4 regions of the Exiguobacterium sp. s189 genome follow, and region 4 is predicted to be linked to each of the others. Evidence: predicted binding sites of a transcription regulator. Region 4 holds the regulator's gene; each other region holds the start of a gene.
What was found. Region 4 encodes Rex, which represses fermentation and respiration genes when NADH is low (regulators of the CRP and FNR family bind a similar motif). Its sites were predicted from a motif close to TTGTGAAATATTTCACAA; they were not measured.

Region 1 (5,028 bases), on a different contig from region 4:
ACCCGTATAGTAGACCAAATAACGTGGCCGTGAGCACAGAAAATAAGATGCGTTGTGTTCGATTTTTCTCATCAGGCAATCCGACGACACCAGAGACGACGAATCCACCTAGTAAACCACCCGCGTGTGCAAAATGATCCAAGTTCGCACCCAATACGAACGCGAGTCCTACATTTAATCCTAACATAATAAAGAGCGGAGGTCCGAGTGTCTTCATAAAGAGCGAACGATCCCGCAGTCCAAAATAGAGTAAGGCACCGACCAGACCAAATAAGGCTCCTGATGCCCCCGCTGAAATGGATTCACTGAACGCGTACGATGCTGTCGTCGCTAAAATCCCACCGACCACGTAGATGATGAGAAAGCGGAGAGAGCCGTACATTCGTTCAACGAGCGGACCAAGTGACCAGAGCGCAAACATGTTGATGGCAAAATGGAACCATCCGATATGCAGAAACATTGGCGTAATTAACCGCCACCATTCCCCTTCTTCGATGAGCGGGTTCACTTTCGCACCGAATGCGATCAACGTGTTCGGGTCGAATGTCGAACCGACCGATTCAGCTAGCCACATGACTAAAAACGTGATGAACATCAAGCCGTAAACTACTTGCGGTTTACCAAAGGAGAATCGTTTCTTTAACTCCGCTTTCTTCTTTCGATCCATTGCAACCGCGAGCAGTCGAAAACGGTCGTCCTCCATCGTAGGTGTACAAATCGAGCGAGATAATGTCACTCTCGCTGGAATCGGGAACGTCATGGAGTCGACCCGCTCTTCATCAACGAGACGGTCACCATATATGTGAATCGTCAAACGCTTTCGTCCAATACGAGACAGACGAAAGGCGCTCAAGATTGCGTTAATATCAGTACCGACATGATTCGCCCATGCTTTTTCAGTTTGAACGTAAAGGTCATAGCGATCACCTGCTTTTGTATCAAACAAGATGACTGCACGGGACGGTTCTAATATCCCTTCAATGCGTCCACCGTTCTCGACCGCTTGATAAATGTCTTCCCAGAAGCAAGTCGCCAACAAAATCCCTCCTCTCTCATTCTATTGTAAATCACGTTGTACCTCACGACAAAGTCGTGGCTTGCCTCAAACGTACAAAAAACCCGCAACCTTTACGGCTACGGGTCACTCATATATCGCAATTACAAGACAGGTTCCATCGTTTTCATAAGGACGTTCGCAGAATGTTGCATTTTTTGATGTTCTTCTTCCGACAACTCAATCTCAACGACCTCACGCACGCCCTGACGGTTGATGATGGCCGGTACCCCGATATGAATATCGTGTAAACCGTATTCCCCATCAAGATGAGCACCGACTGTCAGCAACGTGTTCTCATTACGAAGAACCGCTTTGACCAAACGGAGTAATCCGAGTCCAATAGCATAGTATGTCGCACCTTTACGTTCGATGATGTGATAAGCCGCATCACGTACGTTCACATATATGTCTTCAAGGTCTTGCCAGTTATATTCATCATGCTCTTCAAGCAACTGCTCAACAGACTTTCCATAGATACGAGCATTACTCCAAGCAGCAAACTCGGTGTCACCGTGCTCACCCATGATATAGGCATGACAGTTACGTGGGTCGACATTGAAATAGTCGCCAAGCATGTAACGTAAACGCGACGTGTCGAGAACAGTACCTGAGCCGAAGACGCGATGTTTAGGGAGTCCTGAATACTTCCATGCCAAATGCGTCATAATGTCGACAGGGTTTGAGGCGATAATGATAATGCCATCAAAACCAGAATCCATAATATCTGAAATCATCGACTTCATGATCTTCGCATTTTTTTCAACAAGGTCAAGACGAGTCTCCCCTGGACGTTGCGGTGCACCTGCAGTAATGACGACGATGTCTGCTACACCACAGTCTGCGTAGTCTCCTGCCCACACACGCATCGGTGAAGACGCGAACGAGACGCCGTGGTTCAAGTCCATCGCTTCCCCTTCTGCTTTTGCCTTGTTGATGTCAATGATGACGAGTTCTTCACAAAGGCTTGCTGTCGTTAACTGGTACGCGAAACTCGCTCCAACTGCCCCTGCCCCTACGAGTGCGACGCGCGTTACTTTAGCATGATTTAATGTTTCCATATTGATTCTCCACCCTTCGATCAATCTGTTTCATGTTTTTGATATCTCTGTTACAACAAGATTGTAACATCATTCACAAACCCTAACTACAGTGGAAACCGTTTTCACTTTGGCGATATTGTGACAACTTTCACATTAGATTGAAACATCTTCATTTTCTGTACTACCCTCATCCGAACACCAAAAAACAAATAGACGCCGCTCCGAGAACGGATAAAAAATTGACTGCATCATTCCCTAGTACACGCCACCCTGACACATATGTTGTAGGAACTTGATGATGAACTTTCTTTTCCGTCAGCTTTCCACAAACCGTACAACGAAACTTCCGTTGAACCGTCGCCCCAAGCAATGTATCGATGACACTCCCACTCAGTCCGATTCCCCAAAGCGCCAACAGTAATGCCATGTTCAATTCGACAAACAGGAGAGAAGAACAGACGATCACGAACGCCCCTACAATCGACATGACCGTCCCAAATGTTGAAACGGCACCGCTCGTTCCCGGCTCAACTTCTCTAAACGTGAACATGAAACGCGGTTTACGTTTTGCGAGGACACCGAATTCAGATCCCCACGTGTCACTCGTCGCTGCCGCAATAGACACGATGTACATATAAAGATAGACGAGGTCATCTGTCAGTAAGTAACCGAGGGCACAAAGAATCCCTACCCCACCGTTTGCTAACACTTGAATGGCGTCGCGCGCTCCCGTTTTTTCGACAATGTCATCTACATTTTGTTTATCACGAGATCGATATTTCGATGCAAGAGAAGACGTCGAGAAGAATACACCGAGTAAATAGAGGCCGAACCAACCAAACGATAACCCAATCAACACCCCCGTCACTACAGTCAAGACGGCTCCCGAGAGCGTCAAGGAGTGCAACCGATACCCGAGAAAGGCGACGATACAAGTTACAACAAATATGGCGAACATTGAATCATCTCCTTTTCTGTCACAATCCACTGAACAGGTAGATCATGTGGTTCAGTCGGCACTTGATCGACCAATTGAACGGAGTACGCTAATGAAACCGTCTCCCCTTCATATGTACGTAAAAATCGGTCATAGTATCCTCCACCCCAACCGATTCGATATCCTGAACGGTCAAATACCCTTCCCGGCACAAGACAGAGGTCGATGCTTTTCGTCGTCGGCGGGGTCGTCGGCTCCAAAATATTCATGACGCCCGTCTCAAGGTCATCTACTGAATGAATATTATGAAACGTTAACCCCTGCTCCGTTACTTTCGGGACGCACACCGTTTTTCCTGCTTCAAACGCTTCATGAATGATTGGCGATGTATCGATTTCAAGCGGAAGTGACGATGTCACGGCAATCGTCTGGCTTTCTTTCCATATCTCTGTTGCGAACAACCGCTGATGGATGACTCGGTCAACTTGTTGGCGATTATTCATTTGTTTAATATACTGATGAACCGTTCGTCTTAACGCTGCTTTGTCTTCCACAACGCATTCCTCCTTACAAAAAAAGCCGCCACATATGTGACGGCCGGTCCCTCATTACTTCACTTCGCGGTAAAGCGTGTGACGACGGAGACGTGGGTTGTATTTGCGCAACTCAAGGCGCTCTGGGTTGTTACGTTTGTTTTTCTTCGTGATGTACGTGCGATCGCCTGTTTCTGTGCAAGCTAATGTAATTTTAACGCGCATTTCTTTCACTCCCATCTTAATGATGTTGTATCAAGTGCTTTTGCTTTACAGTCTAAGCATACTCAATTATCCTACCAAGTTTCTTATGAAAAAGCAAGGTTATTTCACGTTCTTTTTCATTGATTCCTGTCCATAAGGAGAAGATTCAAGAGGTAGGCATGTGTTGACATTCTCGCTTACTTTATACCATTGTTTCAGGTCGTTCATCGAGAGCTCTTCGCCGACATAGACGTACTCCGCTGACGAGAACACACTGTTTTCAATACGATGGATTGCATCGAATAAACCACCGTGCCCGTGCGGGTTCCGTGTCGCTTCAAAGGACAACATAGTTGAGTATAACGGAAGCGTGAGTGATTGCGCAAGTTCTCTTGCAGCAGGAATCGTCATCCAATCAAAGTGATGAATCACTTTGAATGATACCCGTTTCGAAAGTTCATGAACGAGTTTGACATACGCAATATTTTGCGTGGCAACCTGATTCATGACGTGCTCTAAAAATGGGCTAGTCGGACGAACTCGATACACATGAACGTTTCCGTGTCGTTCGTATTCCGGTAACTCATCGTGATACGGCGTCAGCACATAGACGGTTTCTCCCTCATTTGCTCTCGCCTCCACTTCCTCGACGACACGTTGACCAAGTCCACCGACGATATGACCGTGATATTCGGGTGTCAGCATAAGAATTGCCGACTCTTCTGCATCTCGTTCAGTCGTCACGTAATAGTCGTGCGGGGAGAGGAATGAATCGACATCAAGATCTTCGTCTTGAAGGAATGGATACGCCGCATAATGATCATCGAGCAACTTGTTCGAGACAGTGCCTTGATAAAGCGCCGTTTCAAGTTCGGCGAAGAGTCGTGTATGCTCCCTGAAGCGTTCAGCCGCATACTGTGCTGTCGTTTGCCCATCTAAGATAAACGCCCAGTCACTCGATACAGCCAACACATAATGGCGAATCAATTGCTTTAACGCACGATTCGTCAAATCCGATTGATCACGATAATCTGCTACGTCTTTGACGAGTTGCATCTCCATCATATGCAGGTGACGGAGCATCCATTCATTTCGTTCATTGATCCAAACTTCACCGTAGCCTTTTCGTCCCCATGTGTTCATGGAAACATGGACGGTTTGTAAATCTTTAAAGTGACGCTCAAGGAAGATTGCTGGCGTGATCGTTTCGATTCCAAATTCTTCGAGTCGATCTGCGACTTTCCCAAGAAATTCAGG
Region 2 (5,028 bases), on a different contig from region 4:
ACAGCTGGCGCAAGGACTGCCCCTTCACTATGACCGAGTATATAGAGATGATTCACATCTGCGAGTTGTCGAATCGTCCGCACGACTAGAATCGCATCGTTAATCAAATCATGTAACCCGACCTTATTGAAGTCACCATCCGACTTCCCGATTCCTTGTTTGTCATACCGAAAGACGTTATAGCCATGATCGTATAGCGCCTCAGCTAATTTTCCGTACGTATTAAAGCCGACGCCACCCATATTCCCGTCACGGTCACTTGGTCCGCTTCCGCTCAACATGACAATGGTCGCCCGAGGCTCCTCATGCGAAAGAAAAGTCCCTGCAATCGTTCCATATGCTGTCGTAATCGTCATCTCTTGTTTCATCGTATCGCCTCCACTTCTATCATACCCGAAACGAACGACCAAAAAAATATGTCGTCGCCTGTGCCGTTTCTTAACTAACCTTTTATCTACTCAAAAAAAGTGCCCGCTCTCTCGAACGGGCACCTAGATTGATTTGATTTCTTATACGCCTTCGTATGCTGCGTACATGATTTCTTTCAACTCTTCAACGAGCGGCATTTTCGGGTTTGCCGTCGTACATTGGTCTTCGAATGCGTCGACTGCCATTTTGTCAATTTTCGCATCGAGTTCTGCTTTCTTGATGCCTTGTGCTTTGAACGAGAGTTTGATGTTCAAACGTTGACCGAGCTCGATGATCGCTTGGACGAGTGACTCCACACCTTCTGCTGTCGTACTTGCCGGGAGGCCGAGGTAACGTGCGATTTCTGCGTAACGCTCGTCAGCGATGAATGACTCATATTTCGGGAACGCCGCAAGTTTTGATGGGCGTGTCGCGTTGTAACGGATGACGTGTGGCATAAGGATTGCGTTCGTACGACCGTGTGGTACGTGGAACTCCCCACCGATTTTGTGAGCGATCGAGTGGTTGATTCCAAGGAACGCGTTCGCGAACGCCATACCAGCCATCGTTGATGCGTTGTGCACTTTCTGACGTGCTTCCGCATCGCTACCGTTTTCATACGCTTTTGGTAGGTAGTCGAAAATCATCTTGATGGCGCGGAGGCAAAGGCCGTCCGTGTAATCATTCGCCATGACTGAAACGTATGCTTCGATCGCGTGCGTCATGACGTCCATTCCTGTGTCAGCCGTAATCGATGCTGGCACGGTCATGACGAACTCAGGGTCGACGATTGCAACGTCTGGTGTGATCGCATAGTCGGCAATCGGATATTTCACGTTACGTTTTTTGTCTGTGATGACGGTGAACGGTGTCACTTCAGAACCTGTACCAGAAGTTGTCGGGATTGCGATAAACATTGATTTGTTACCGAGCGTCGGGAACTTGTACGTCCGTTTGCGAATATCCATGAATTTCTGACGAAGGTTTGAGAACTTCTCTTCTGGACGTTCGTAGAAGAGCCACATTCCTTTCGCAGCATCCATCGGTGATCCACCACCGAGTGCGATAATCATGTCTGGTTGGAAGTGACGCATCGCTTCGGCACCGTTCATGACCGTTTCGACAGATGGGTCTGGTTCGACTTGGTCAAAGATGCGGTACTCAACACCTGCAGGCAAGTTTTTAATGACTTTGTCAGCAAATCCGAGTTTGACCATCATTTCATCCGTGACGATCATCGCCCGTTTTTTCGTTGTGAGTGATTGAAGGTATTGCACCGAGTTTTTCTCGAAGTAGATTTTTTCAGGTACTTTGAACCATTGCATATTCACGCGACGTCTCGCCACCTTTTTCACGTTGAGTAGATGTTTCGCCGTCACGTTTTCTGAGACGGAGTTTTTACCGTATGACCCACAGCCGAGCGTGAGGGATGGTGTCATTTCGTTATAAAGGTCACCGATTCCACCGTGTGCTGAAGGTGAGTTGACGATGATACGGCAAGCTTTCATGCGAAGACCGAAGTCAAGGATGGCATCGTCATCTGTTGAGTGGATGACCGCTGTGTGACCGAGACCACCGATTTCGAGCATTTTTTCAGCGATCGCGAATCCTTCTTCACGTGACTGTACTTTATAAGCACCGAGAACCGGGCTCAACTTTTCATGAGAAAGAAGTTCAGTTGCGCCGACCGTTTCAAGTTCAGCAATCAAGATTTTTGTATCAGCCGGTACTTTGAGACCTGCTTTTTCAGCGATCCACGCTGCTGGCTTCCCGACGATTTCTGGGTTGACCGCACATGTGTCCGTGCGAATGACAAGTGTTTCGAGTTTCGCTTTTTCTTCAGGTGAGCAGAAGTAGCAACCGAGTGCCGTCATTTCTGCTTTCACTTCTTCGTAAACTTCTTGGTCGACGATGATTGCTTGTTCAGACGCACAAATCATACCGTTGTCGAACGTTTTTGAAAGGATGACGTCCGAGATGGCACGTTTCACTTTCGCAGTCTTATCGATATAAGCCGGTACGTTACCAGGTCCGACACCGAGTGCTGGTTTACCAGTCGAATAAGCTGATTTGACCATTGCCGCCCCACCTGTCGCAAGAACCATCGCCACACCTGGGTGGTTCATGAGTGCTTTTGTTGCGTCGAGCGACGGGACTTCAACCCATTGAATCAAGTTTTCAGGAGCACCTGCCGCTACCGCTGCGTCACGAAGAACACGTGCCGCTTCACTTGAACACTGTTGAGCGGATGGATGGAACGCGAAGATGATTGGGTTACGTGTCTTGATGGCGATGATTGCTTTGAACATCGTTGTCGATGTTGGGTTCGTGACCGGTGTGACCCCAGCGACGACACCGACTGGTTCTGCGATGTATGTGATTCCGTTTTGAACGTCGTCTTCAAGAACGCCAACTGTTTTTTCTCCACGGAGTGAGTTGTAAATATATTCTGTCGCGAAGATGTTTTTGATCATCTTGTCTTCAAAGACACCGCGGCCAGTTTCTGTATGTGCTAATTTCGCAAGTGCGACGTGTTGCTCAAGACCAGCGAGCGCCATCGCTTGTACGATTTCATCGATTTTCTCTTGGTCGAACGTCATCAACGTATCGAGTGCGGCATGTGCACCCGCTACGAGCGTATCTACCATTTGTTCTGCCGTAGTTTCCACTTTTGCTTTCTCTTTGACTGCCATGTTAGGTTCCTCCTCATAATTGAGAGCTTTTAATGAACATATTGACTTGATGGAAGACACAATGTGATGACTGCTTTCAAGAGATTGTGCTTTCCTTCACATTCATAGAATACAATGTTTTTCGGAGTTTGCGGGTGACAACAATGTGAACTCTTTCACAATATTTTTTTGTCATTTGTTGATAGCCCTTGATTTTTAACTGTGTCCTCAGTAAAATCGAATACGTTTTCATGAAAACAAGTAATTCCGTTTATGTAAACGCTTACATCAATTGTGTCGAATCTACTTCTACTATGATGTATGAATCATCACATCAACCCGTTTTTAGGTTCAACTGCACCTAACTCGTGTATAATGAAAATAGAACCTAACTAGGAAGTGAATCTACTATGCCGAAACAAGATGCTGCGGACCAGTTCGTCAAACTGATCCCTTTAATTCGTCGTAAACTGCTACGTCGATCTGATTTCCCACAAATTCCGAACTTGAACTTCTCTCATTTCCATCTGTTGATGTTGATTGAGGACGAGGGGGCTGTCACAAATGGACGAATTAGTGAAACACTCTCCATCGCGCCGCCCAATGTTACCCCGCTCATCACGAAACTGTTAAATGAAGGATATATTACACGCGTACCGGATGAACGGGACCGCCGTGTCATTTGGAACCAGTTGACAGAGAAAGGTGAGCGTATTTTACTCGAACGGAGAGACTCGTTCCGGAGGCTTTTTGAGGAGCGTCTCGCCTTTTTAAACGAGGATGAAACCGACAGCCTCATTGACAGTTTGAAGACGCTCACCGAGATTGTTGAGAAGATGGATAAGGGCGACGAGTAAAACTTTTCTCGTCAATTCACGCAACTTCTTATATAATCTGTAATGAATCTACGTACAAATGGAAAGAGAGATGACATGTAATGGGTCGTAAATGGAACAACATTAAAGAGAAGAAGGCGTCAAAAGACGCGAACACGAGTCGCGTCTATGCGAAGTTCGGTCGCGAGATCTATGTGGCCGCCCGCCAAGGGGAACCTGATCCTGAGTTGAACCAATCATTAAAATTCGTTGTGGAGCGTGCGAAAACGTATAACGTGCCCCGTGCGATTATCGATCGCGCCATCGATAAAGCAAAAGGTGGCGACGAAGAAAACTTCGATGAGCTTCGCTATGAAGGATTCGGACCGAATGGTTCGATGGTCATCGTCGATACGTTGACGAATAACGTGAACCGTACAGCATCTGAAGTACGTGCCGCTTTCGGTAAAAACGGAGGAAACATGGGTGTCAGCGGTTCGGTCGCCTACATGTTTGATGCGACAGCCGTCATCGGTGTCAATCAAATGTCGGCAGACGATGTCCTTGAACTCATGATGGAACACGACCTTGACGTTCGTGACGTCATCGAAGAAGATGAGACGGTCATCGTCTATGCCGAGCCAGAAGCGTTCCATGCCGTTCAGACTGCATTCAAGTCTGCCGGGGTTGAAGAGTTCGCCGTCGCCGAGTTGACGATGCTTCCACAAAACGAAGTGTCGCTCGATGACGATTCGAAAGAACAGTTTGAAAAATTAATCGATGTGCTCGAAGACTTGGAAGATGTTCGCCAAGTGTATCACAACGTCGATCTGTAACACGTAAGCGATAACTTTCACGAGTTATCGCTTTTTTCATAATCGATTTGACAAGGGTCACATCATATGTTAAATTTCAAAAAGTCTTTATCATATTAAAGTGATACCAAGAGAAAGAAATTGTGAAAGGTGTTGGATGGATATGAACGCAGTATTACTTGCAGTCATCGTCTTATTTGCACTCGCCATCAGTCGTGTGCACATTGTATTGTCCTTAATATTAGCTGCGCTTGTCGGAGGGCTTGTTGGAGGGCTCGGATTTAACGATACGTTGACCGCCTTCAGCGAAGGTCTCGG
Region 3 (5,028 bases), on a different contig from region 4:
CGACGAGCAACAGTCTGATTCTATTGGATGAGATTGGTCGCGGGACGTCGACGTATGATGGGATGGCCCTTGCGCAGGCAATTGTTGAGTATATTGCTTCGTCAATCGGGGCGAAGACACTCTTTTCGACGCACTATCATGAACTGACGGTGCTCGAGGACTCGATTCCGACACTTGAGAACGTCCATGTCCGGGCGATTGAGCGGGATGGGCGTGTCGTTTTCCTCCATGAAGTGCATCCAGGACGTGCGGATAAATCGTATGGGATTCACGTGGCGGAATTGGCCGAACTCCCAGATTCATTGATTGACCGGGCACGGACGATTCTGTCAGAACTCGAATCCGAAGCAACGAAACCTGTCTTAAACGAGCAAACTGCTTCACCTCAAGTGGAAGAAGTCAGCCAGTTGTCATTGTTCGAGTCGAATGACGCTGTTCGAGAACAGCTGCTCAAACTCGATCTATTGGCAATGAATCCAATCGAAGCGATGCAGGCGCTCTACGAACTGCAACAGACCGCAAAGAAAGGGTGAGTCGATGGGAATCATTCGAGAGTTACCGGAACAACTCGCGAACCGAATCGCAGCCGGGGAGGTCGTCGAACGACCGGCTTCCGTCGTCAAAGAATTAGTCGAGAATGCGATCGATGCGGGAGCGACGAAAGTGGACGTCGACTTACAAGAGGCGGGTATCCGTCTCATCAAAGTGCGTGACAACGGACACGGGTTCCATGAGGAAGACGCAGCCCGAGCCTTCTTACGACATGCGACGAGTAAGATTCGAGACGAGCACGACTTGTTTCGCATTCGGACGCTCGGTTTCCGTGGGGAAGCGCTCGCTTCAATCGCGTCGGTCAGTCACGTCTCGTTGAAGTCAAAACGAGCGGATGAAGACGGCTTTGAGATGACGCTTGAAGGCGGTGTCGTTAAAGAGACGAATCCGGCGGCGACGAATGTCGGGACCGAAATCGCGGTCAGTCAGCTCTTCTTCAACACACCGGCACGGCTGAAATATTTGAAGACATCGGCAACAGAACTCGCGAGCATTACCGACACGTTGAACCGTTTGGCATTGTCCCATCCAGAGATTCGCTTCACCGTCTTTCATGAAGAGAAAGAACTGCTGCGCACGAACGGGAACGGAGATTTGAAACAAGTCATGCTTGCCATCTATGGTCGCCAAGTCGCCGCGCAAATCGTCACGGCATCGAGTAAGACGAACGACTATACGCTGAGCGCGCATCTCGTGCGCCCGGAAGTGACTCGTTCGAACAAACAATATGTGACCCTCATCTTAAACGGTCGAAGCATCAAGAATTTTGCGCTGACCCAAAGCGTGCTCGAAGGCTATCATACGCTCTTACCGATTGGTCGCTATCCGATTGCTGTGCTCGAAGTGAAGATGGACCCGATGTTGATTGACGTGAACGTCCATCCGACGAAACGTGAAGTGCGTTTGTCGAAAGAAAAAGAATTATGTCAGCTCATTCGAGAGACCGTTCAATTGACGCTCCGGGAACAACGTCTCATTCCGTCTGTGAAACAAGAGCCAAAACCAAAGCGAGAGACACCGTCCGAACAGTCGAAACTCGACTTTTCGATGGAACCGCAACCTAAACAAGTAGACACAATCGAGTGGAACTATCCGATTCCTCGGGAACGAAAAGAGTCGCTCACGTCTCCCTCCCAGTGGAACCCGGCGCCGCTCGTTCATGAACCAGAGCCGGAGATGCTCCAGGCAGAACAGGTCGAGGAACCCGTTCTTCAGTCCGAACGTCTTCCAGCATTAGATGTCATCGGACAACTGCACTCGAGTTATATCGTCTGTGGAGCGGAAGACGGGATGTATGTGATGGACCAACATGCTGCCCAGGAACGCATCAAGTATGAGTTGTTTTATGAGCAGTTAGGACGTCCGGAAAAAGAGTATCAGCTCCTGTTGATTCCGCTGACGTTAGAGTTCACGCAAGAAGAGACGCTCGCCATCGAAGAAGTACTCCCGCTTCTAGCGGATGCCGGCATCACGTTAGAGCCGTTTGGGGGAAACACGTTCCTCGTGCGCGAGATTCCAACATGGTATCCGCAACATGACTTAGAGGGTACAATTCGTGATCTAGTGGAGATGGCCATTCAGCAGCGATCAATTGACATCGCGAAATATCGTGAGGAAGCATCGATCCTCATGGCGTGTAAACGATCGATCAAAGCGAATCATCCACTCAATATGGAGATGATGCGACAATTGATTGATGATTTGAGTCGTACGACGTCTCCGTTTACGTGTCCGCACGGCCGACCGATTCTCGTGAAATGGAGCACGTATGAGCTTGAGAAGTTGTTCAAACGCGTCATGTAATCGTCTTGTTACCTTGTTTTAATACGATGTAACGTTTATTTACGAGTCCTCCTGGGAAAACTATACATATGTCACTCAACGCATCGAGGTTGAGAGGTGGCTTTTTCACTGCCTCACCCTCAAGATGTCGACATGAAATGTATATCCATGTAGGAGGAAAAGAAAATGACGAACAAACTTCAAGTTTCAAAACGAGAATTACGCCCACGATCACTACGCACGAAGTTGCGTAACGAAGGAAAAGCGTTAGGAGTTGTTTATGGTTACAAAGTAGACAGCACACCAATCGTGTTTGACGAGATGGACCTTCGTAAAATTCTTCGAGACCATGGTGACAACGCCTTGATTGAACTCCATTTCGATGGAAACAAAATCAATACGCTCGTGCACGGTTCAGAAACAAATCCGTTCACAAACTTCTATCAGCACGTCGAATTCATGGCTGTGAAGATGGATGAAGAGACAGAAGTCGAAGCGGATATCGTCCTTGTCGGCGATGCGAAAGGCGTCAAAGAAGGCGGATATCTCGCCCAGTCACTCTATAAAGTGACGGTCGCGGCGACACCTGCCAACATCCCTGAACGCATTGAACTCGACGTGTCAGACCTCGAAATCGGTGACTCGGTGACGGTAGCGGATCTTCCAGAAGACAAATCGTACACGATTGTCTCTGAACCAGATATGCACATCGCCTCTGTGAATGAGCCGGTTGCTGAGGAAGAGGAAGAAACTGAATCAGAGGAAGGTTCGACTGAAGAAGAAGCTTCTGAAGATTCTTCTGAAGAAACAGAAGAATCGACTGAGGATAAAGAGTAATTGTAGAAAAAGTGCTTCGAGAAATCGAAGTACTTTTTCTTTGTCACAAATCCGCCATATGTAAACGATTACGATGTGAACAGTCTGTCAATTCCTTCTAGAGGTGATTGCCAACAGAGACTATACAGTTTATATTGTTAATGATTTCACATATTTGAACTGATACTTTCCTATTTAATTACTCAGAAAGAAGGGTTTGTGACATGGCATCAATGGAAATCCATGCACTCGAATCATTACGGAAAAAAGCACAGGCTTCCTCGCAAATGATTCATTATCGTCCAATGGAATACTTTTTACGGGCAATGTTAGCCGGGATCTTTATCGGCTTTGCTTCAATCTTCACATTGAAAGTCGTCAACGGTATGTATTTAGCGGAATCTCCGTTCACGACACTCATCGGAGGCTTCTCGTTCGGGATTGCGCTCGTCATGATCATCTATGGGGGCGCGGAGTTGTTCACGGGGAATACGATGTATTTCACGACGTCGACACTTCGCGGCTATACAACGCTCAGCGACACGATGCTCGTTTGGTTACTCTGTTTCGTCGGGAACGCACTCGGGGGAATCCTATTTGCGTTACTACTTGCACCGACTGGCGTCATCCAAGAACTCGGGATGAACAACTGGCTGTTCTCGGTCGTCGAGGGGAAAATGCATCACACGACGGTCGAAATTTTCTTCCGCGCCATCTTCTGTAACTGGATGGTCTGTCTCGCCATTTTCTTACCGAAACAAATGAAAAATGAATTCGCTCAAATTTTCTCGATGATTTTCCTTGTTGCCGTCTTCTTCGCTTCAGGATTCGACCATGTTATCGCCAACTTCGTCTTGTTCGCCTTGACGCTTGTCGTTCCACACCCTGAAACAATCAGCATGGCAGGTGCAATCCACAACTTGATTCCTGCGACGTTCGGTAACATTATCGGCGGCGCCCTCTTCATGGGAGCGATCTATACATGGCTAAACTCAAAAGGTCTTCGTGAGGCACAAGAATTAGAGGAAGAAGTCGAATTAAAAGTCGTCAAAGCTGCTAAATAAATGACGTTTGTCACAAATAACGTTGGGCCTTGTCTTACCGAAGACGAGGCTCTTTTTTGTCGTATGCTCACACGTAAACTGTCACAATATCGACTCGTGACCATCAAGAAAAATACGTGTCATAATCTATATATAGGATTTTAAAAACGTTTGTGAATGTTTTTAATCCATATATAGTGAGGTGATGGGTTTTGAAATTACTGCAGTTGTATGAGGATGTCTGCGTCTTACCAGACCAAGACTTGGTACAAGAAAATGCGAATGTGGACGGAAAGTCCCCACTTGGGAAACTAGCACGACTCTCATCAGAAGTGTCGAAAGAAATGTCGCAGACATATTTGATGTCGGAGCGCTCAAAACAGGCCGTCACTGATAACTATTTATACGTGCACGACGCCGACTATTACATCACAGGGTCGACGACATGTTGTCAAATACCACTCGGTCAATTATTAAAAGATGGATTCCATACGGGTCATGGAACAATCCGTTCGCCCAAGGACATTCGCTCCGCCATGGCGCTCGCGTCCATCATCCTTCAAGCGAATCAAAATATGCAGCATGGGGGTCAAGCGTTCCCGATGTTTGACGTCGATTTGGCACCGTACGTCGAGAAGACCTATGAGCGCCAATTGAGCAAACTCCAATCATTGCCTGTGGAATGGAACAAGACACAATTGGAACAACTCGCAGAAGAAGAGACGATTTCGGCGACATATCAGGCGTGTGAGGCGTTCATTCATAATGCGAACTCGATGCATTCACGAGGTGGCGGTCAAGTCCCGTTCGTCTCGATCAATTACGGGACAGATAC
Region 4 (5,028 bases):
GTGTTCCTGTCTCATAGACGAGTTTGAATTCGACTTTCTCTGCGGTCGGCATGAACTCCGGACGATATGCATCCTCAATGACGACACTTTCTACGTCGAGTCCGAAAAGGGATGCCGCTTCTTCCGTCAAACCAGACGACGCAATGTTCCAGTCATAAAGTCGAAGTCCTGACGTTCCTTGCGTCCCTTGGTAGCGAACGCGTGGTTGCATCATGTTTTCCGCGACGAGCGTTCCCATACGGACAGCATTCGTTGCAAGCGGGATATAGGCATGTGTGCGTGCCGGGTTGTAGTAGACGGCACAGCTGTCACCTGCCGCAAAGATGTCCGAGTTGCTCGTGCGCATGTATTCATCGACGATGATGGCACCGTTCCCGAGCATATCGACCTGTCCTTCTAAGAGTCCTGTGTTCGGACGGAATCCGACGCAGAGGATCACGAGATCCGCCTCGAATTCACCTTTGTCCGTCACGACATGTGTGACATTTCCATCTGTACCACGGAACGCTTCGACCGTCTGACCGAGTTCGAGGTCGATTCCGCGACTGGTCATGTCTGCTTCTAATGGATCCGTGAACGACTTATCGAGATATTTGTTCAAGATGCGGTCGGCACTATCGATGAACGTAACATGCTTCCCGTATGTTTCGAACGCCTCGACGAGTTCGACTCCGATATAACCCGCCCCGATGACAGCAATCTTCGTCGCATCTGTCGCGCGCTCGATGATGCGTTGTGCGTGCGCATAGTTTTTACAGAGTTCGATTCCATTCATTTCGATTCCTGGGAGCGTTGGGACGATTGGCCATGAACCCGTCGTGACGATCAAGCGGTCATACGTGTCGTGCACGTCTTCCCCCGTCTCGAGATTCTTGGCGTGGACCGTCTTCGCTTCGGCGTCAATCGACAAGACATCATGTTTCATGCGCATAGTCGCTCCGAGTTCTTCAAGCTCGCGTGGAGAGGAGTAGAACAATTCTTCCGCACGTTGGACGACCCCACCGACGTGGAGCGCAATCCCACACGAGAGGAAGCTGACGTTGTCGTTCCGCTCGTAAACGGTGATGTCGAGATTGTCGTGCTTGGCGAGTAAACCTTTGACTGCTGCTGTTCCTGCGTGTGTACATCCGATGACTGCGATTTTCATATGAGTCGTCTCTCCTTTTATGTTAGACAGTACGTTTCATTTTTATATTGTGATAAATATCACATTTATTTCTTGATCTTAGTGTACTATTTCACAATGTAAGGTTCAACGACTATGCTCACTATTTCACGTATAAGTGTCTAAAGTTTGAACAGAAAAAATCCGCTCATTCTCATGACCGGACTCGTCGCTTTTTCAATAGATGATAGCTTATGAGAAATAGATGCACAATCAAACCGAAGACGTTCATAGCAAGCCCGACGACCGCCCACCACAATGCTCCCCAGCCGTACCCAAACGTCAGACTGCCAATTAGTAGCATATAGCCACTTACGGCCAATACTATATTTAAGATGAATGGAAAAGGCCTTTGTTTTTTCGTTCGGATCATTTGATACGTTGAAATGATGACTCCCAGTGTGAGTCCAAACAGCAATACGAGCAAAATGGTGATGTCATTCATCCTTTACCTCCATAACTTGATTGGAAAGACGCTTTCAAGATTGTCCCTCACGTCTACTTTTCAGCCTCTGATAAATGACAATGCCAACGTGAAGAATCATACCAAGTACGTACAAGATCAACCCTAATGCAAGCCAACCGAGTGCATCCCAACCACGTACGATTGTCATTCCGACAAGAAACAAGATATAGCCAGTTACGAGTAGCAACGACGAGACGATGAATTGACGTCGCAATCGAGATTTGATAGAGAAAAATAAGAAAAGCAGTAGGATGGTTGTCATCGTGCCTAATACTATAAGGTCTTCTCCGCTATACTCCCGAATCATCGTGCATCCTCCCTCATATATGTGACTCATTTTATTGTAGCACATGAAATGGAAATTTATCTCAATCACTCACATTCTATCAATACGTCACGACAAAAAAAGCATCATCCCATTTACGGAACGATGCTCATTTCTCATTCATCTGTTTCATTAAATCCATCTGTTCTTGCACCATCGCTTCTTTCTCCCGGCGCAACACCCCTTTGTAGGCGACGCGTGAAATCGATAAACTGATTTCATATAGGAAGAAGAGTGGCAATGACACCATAAGGTGCGACGTCAAATCCGGTGGTGTGATGAATGCCGCGACTACGAATAGCGCGAAGTACGCATACTTACGAATCTTCGATAAGAAGTATGGTGTCACGACACCAATCCGTGTCAAGAACATCGTCACGACCGGCAATTGGAACAATAGACCGAACGGGATCGTCAGTTGCAACAAGAACGTGAAGTAATTGTTCGCCCCGATGATTTGTTCGAGTCCGAGGTCTTGCCCGAGGTCCGTCGAGATATCGAGGACGAGCGGGAATAACCAGTAGTAGGCGAACGCAAGGCCGATCAAGAACAATCCGAAGATGATCGGGATATAGGCAAGGGTACCTTTCCGTTCATTCGGATGCAGACCGGGTGCGACAAACGCCCACACTTGATACAGTAAGAATGGGCTCGCCGCAATCAGGCCGATGATGAGCGCCAAGTTCAAGTAAATCATGAGCGGGTCCGCGACCCCAAAGGCGTTCAGTTCGAGCCCGCGTTCGACGAGATCTTCTTGCAAGTACGCGAGTACATATTTGACACTCGGCAAAGCCATCAAAAAGAAGGCAAAGACGACAAATGCAGATAGCATCAGTCGTCTCCGCAGCTCTGTCAAGTGATCGGTGAGTTCCCGCTCTTGATCAGGTTGATGATTCATGGCTTACTGCTCTTTCTTTTCGATAGCTTTCTTGTCGTTCTCGTCGTGCTCGTTCATCATGCCGTTCGTTGCATTTTTGAACTCACGAAGCGTTTGTCCGGCCGCGCGACCAAACTCCGGTAATTTCTTCGGTCCGAAGATGATGAGCGCGATGATGGCGATGATGAATAGACTCGCCCCACCCGGAATCCCGACGACGAGTGATGATGCTAGTAATTCCATTATTGATGGACCCCCTCAGCGGTTGGATAGTGTTGCATAAAGTAAATGAGTGACTGCAGCTCAATCGACAAATCGATGTGATGGACGCGAACCGTGTCCGGTACGGTAAGTCGTGCCGGTGTGAAGTTCAAGATGCCCTTGATACCGAAACGGACCAAGTCGTCTGCGACGGACTGTGCATAGGCAGAAGGTACCGTCAAAATGGCGACGTCAATCTTGTTTTGCTTCATAATTTTTTCCATCTCATCGACGTGATGAATTGGGACGCCTGACATCGTCGTGCCGACTTTTGTCTCGTCTGCGTCGAACCCGACGACGATATGTGTGTTATTGTTTTTAAGGAAGTTATAGTTGACGAATGCCGTCCCAAGGTGACCGACCCCGACCAAGGCGACATTCGTAATCTCGTCCTGATTCAGTGTCTTTCGGAAAAAGTCTAACAGATACTGCACGTTATAGCCATATCCCTTTTTACCAAGCGCACCGAAGTACGAGAAATCACGGCGAATCGTAGCCGAATCGACCTTGACCGCCTCACTCAGTTCTGCTGAAGAGACACGCTGTTTACCTGACGCGTGCAGGCTTTGAATAAATCGATAGTATAGTGGCAACCGTTTGGCTGTCGCTTGTGGAATCTTTGGTTCGTTTTGACTCAACGGAAAGAGCCTCCTTTTTACGACACGTTACAAACGAATCTGAATTTCATACACCTTGATTGTAAACGAATTCACATGACCACTCAACGAATATACCTAAAATCGCTGAAAAATACAGTATACTAAATAGAGAGAAAGGGGTTTTTTCACTTGATCCTACTGCAAGTCAATAACTTATCCAAATCCTTCGGCGTCGAGCCGATTTTAGAAAACGTCAAACTCGAAATCCAAGAAGGCGAACGCGTCGCCCTCGTCGGCCGAAACGGGGCTGGGAAGTCAACGCTTTTGAAAGTCATCGCCGGTGAATACAACTATGACTCCGGGGACATCATGAAGCCAAAAGACGTCACCATCGGCTATCTCGCCCAAGACTCAGGGCTCGAATCCGACGAGACGATCTGGAACGAGATGCTCACCGTCTTCACGGACTTGATCGAGCAAGAGAAGACGCTCCGTCGCATGGAGGCCGACATGGGATCCGAACGGATTCTAAACGACGCCGCTGCGTACGAACGCCTCCTCTCCTCTTACGATGAAGAACAGCACACATTCAAAGAGCGCGGCGGTTACCAGTATGAAGCGACGATCCGCTCGGTCCTTCACGGAATGCGCTTCTATCCGGACGACTTCGAACGTCGGATCGACACGCTCTCCGGGGGACAACGGACGCGTCTCGCCTTGGCGAAGATGCTCCTTCAAAGTCCCGACCTGCTCATCTTGGACGAGCCGACGAACCATTTGGACATCGAGACGCTCGCCTGGCTAGAGAAGTACTTGAGCGGCTATAAAGGTGCCGTCCTCATCGTCTCCCACGACCGCTACTTCCTCGACCGCGTCGTCTCGGTTGTCTATGAGCTGTCACGTCATCGGAGCCGCCGCTTCGTCGGGAACTACACGAAGTATCTCGAACAAAAGGCCGCTCTCTACGAACAAGAGAAGAAGCAGTTTGAGTCGCAACAAGAAGAGATTGCCAAGATGCAGGACTTCATTCAGCGAAACATCGCCCGGGCGACGACGACGAAACGGGCGCAAAGCGTACGGAAGCGTCTGGAGAAAGTCGATCGTCTCGATGCTCCGGACGGTGACGAACGCAGTGCGGTCCTCTCGTTCTCCATCAAACGACAGAGCGGAAACGATGTGTTGAGCGCGAGTGACCTCGCCATCGGGTATGAAGAACCGATTGCCCAAAATCTCCGTTTCCAGCTACAGCGCGGGGAATCCGTCGCTCTCGTCGGTCCGAACGGGGTCGGGAAGTCGACACTTCTCAAAGTGTTGACGAAACAACAAGCCGCCCTT

Region 1: a site for Rex is predicted at 2,234-2,251, ahead of KNO99_RS09850 (L-lactate dehydrogenase). Genes of this name have one in related genera too.
Region 2: a site for Rex is predicted at 3,245-3,262, ahead of adhE (bifunctional acetaldehyde-CoA/alcohol dehydrogenase). Genes of this name have one in related genera too.
Region 3: a site for Rex is predicted at 3,306-3,323, ahead of KNO99_RS03330 (formate/nitrite transporter family protein). Genes of this name have one in related genera too.

Annotation. Positions count from the first base shown of each region.
Region 1 covers NZ_JACSKM010000007.1:25,051-30,078, reverse strand. The annotation lists gene KNO99_RS09855 (rhomboid family intramembrane serine protease) at 1-1,036, opposite strand, end outside; gene KNO99_RS09850 (L-lactate dehydrogenase) at 1,159-2,115, opposite strand; gene KNO99_RS09845 (DUF92 domain-containing protein) at 2,285-3,055, opposite strand; gene KNO99_RS09840 (5-formyltetrahydrofolate cyclo-ligase) at 3,034-3,588, opposite strand; gene rpmG (50S ribosomal protein L33) at 3,643-3,807, opposite strand; gene KNO99_RS09830 (1,4-alpha-glucan branching protein domain-containing protein) at 3,892-5,028, opposite strand, start outside.
Region 2 covers NZ_JACSKM010000002.1:61,139-66,166, forward strand. The annotation lists gene KNO99_RS03115 (alpha/beta hydrolase) at 1-368, opposite strand, end outside; gene adhE (bifunctional acetaldehyde-CoA/alcohol dehydrogenase) at 510-3,101, opposite strand; gene KNO99_RS03125 (MarR family winged helix-turn-helix transcriptional regulator) at 3,491-3,937, shown strand; gene KNO99_RS03130 (YebC/PmpR family DNA-binding transcriptional regulator) at 4,018-4,731, shown strand; gene KNO99_RS03135 (Na+/H+ antiporter family protein) at 4,874-5,028, shown strand, end outside.
Region 3 covers NZ_JACSKM010000002.1:107,607-112,634, reverse strand. The annotation lists gene mutS (DNA mismatch repair protein MutS) at 1-533, shown strand, start outside; gene mutL (DNA mismatch repair endonuclease MutL) at 538-2,355, shown strand; gene KNO99_RS03335 (50S ribosomal protein L25/general stress protein Ctc) at 2,521-3,171, shown strand; gene KNO99_RS03330 (formate/nitrite transporter family protein) at 3,384-4,214, shown strand; gene KNO99_RS03325 (anaerobic ribonucleoside triphosphate reductase) at 4,406-5,028, shown strand, end outside.
Region 4 covers NZ_JACSKM010000009.1:100,235-105,262, forward strand. The annotation lists gene KNO99_RS11855 (FAD-dependent oxidoreductase) at 1-1,147, opposite strand, end outside; gene KNO99_RS11860 (hypothetical protein) at 1,320-1,610, opposite strand; gene KNO99_RS11865 (hypothetical protein) at 1,645-1,938, opposite strand; gene tatC (twin-arginine translocase subunit TatC) at 2,066-2,854, opposite strand; gene tatA (twin-arginine translocase TatA/TatE family subunit) at 2,858-3,076, opposite strand; gene KNO99_RS11880 (redox-sensing transcriptional repressor Rex) at 3,076-3,732, opposite strand; gene KNO99_RS11885 (ABC-F family ATP-binding cassette domain-containing protein) at 3,883-5,028, shown strand, end outside.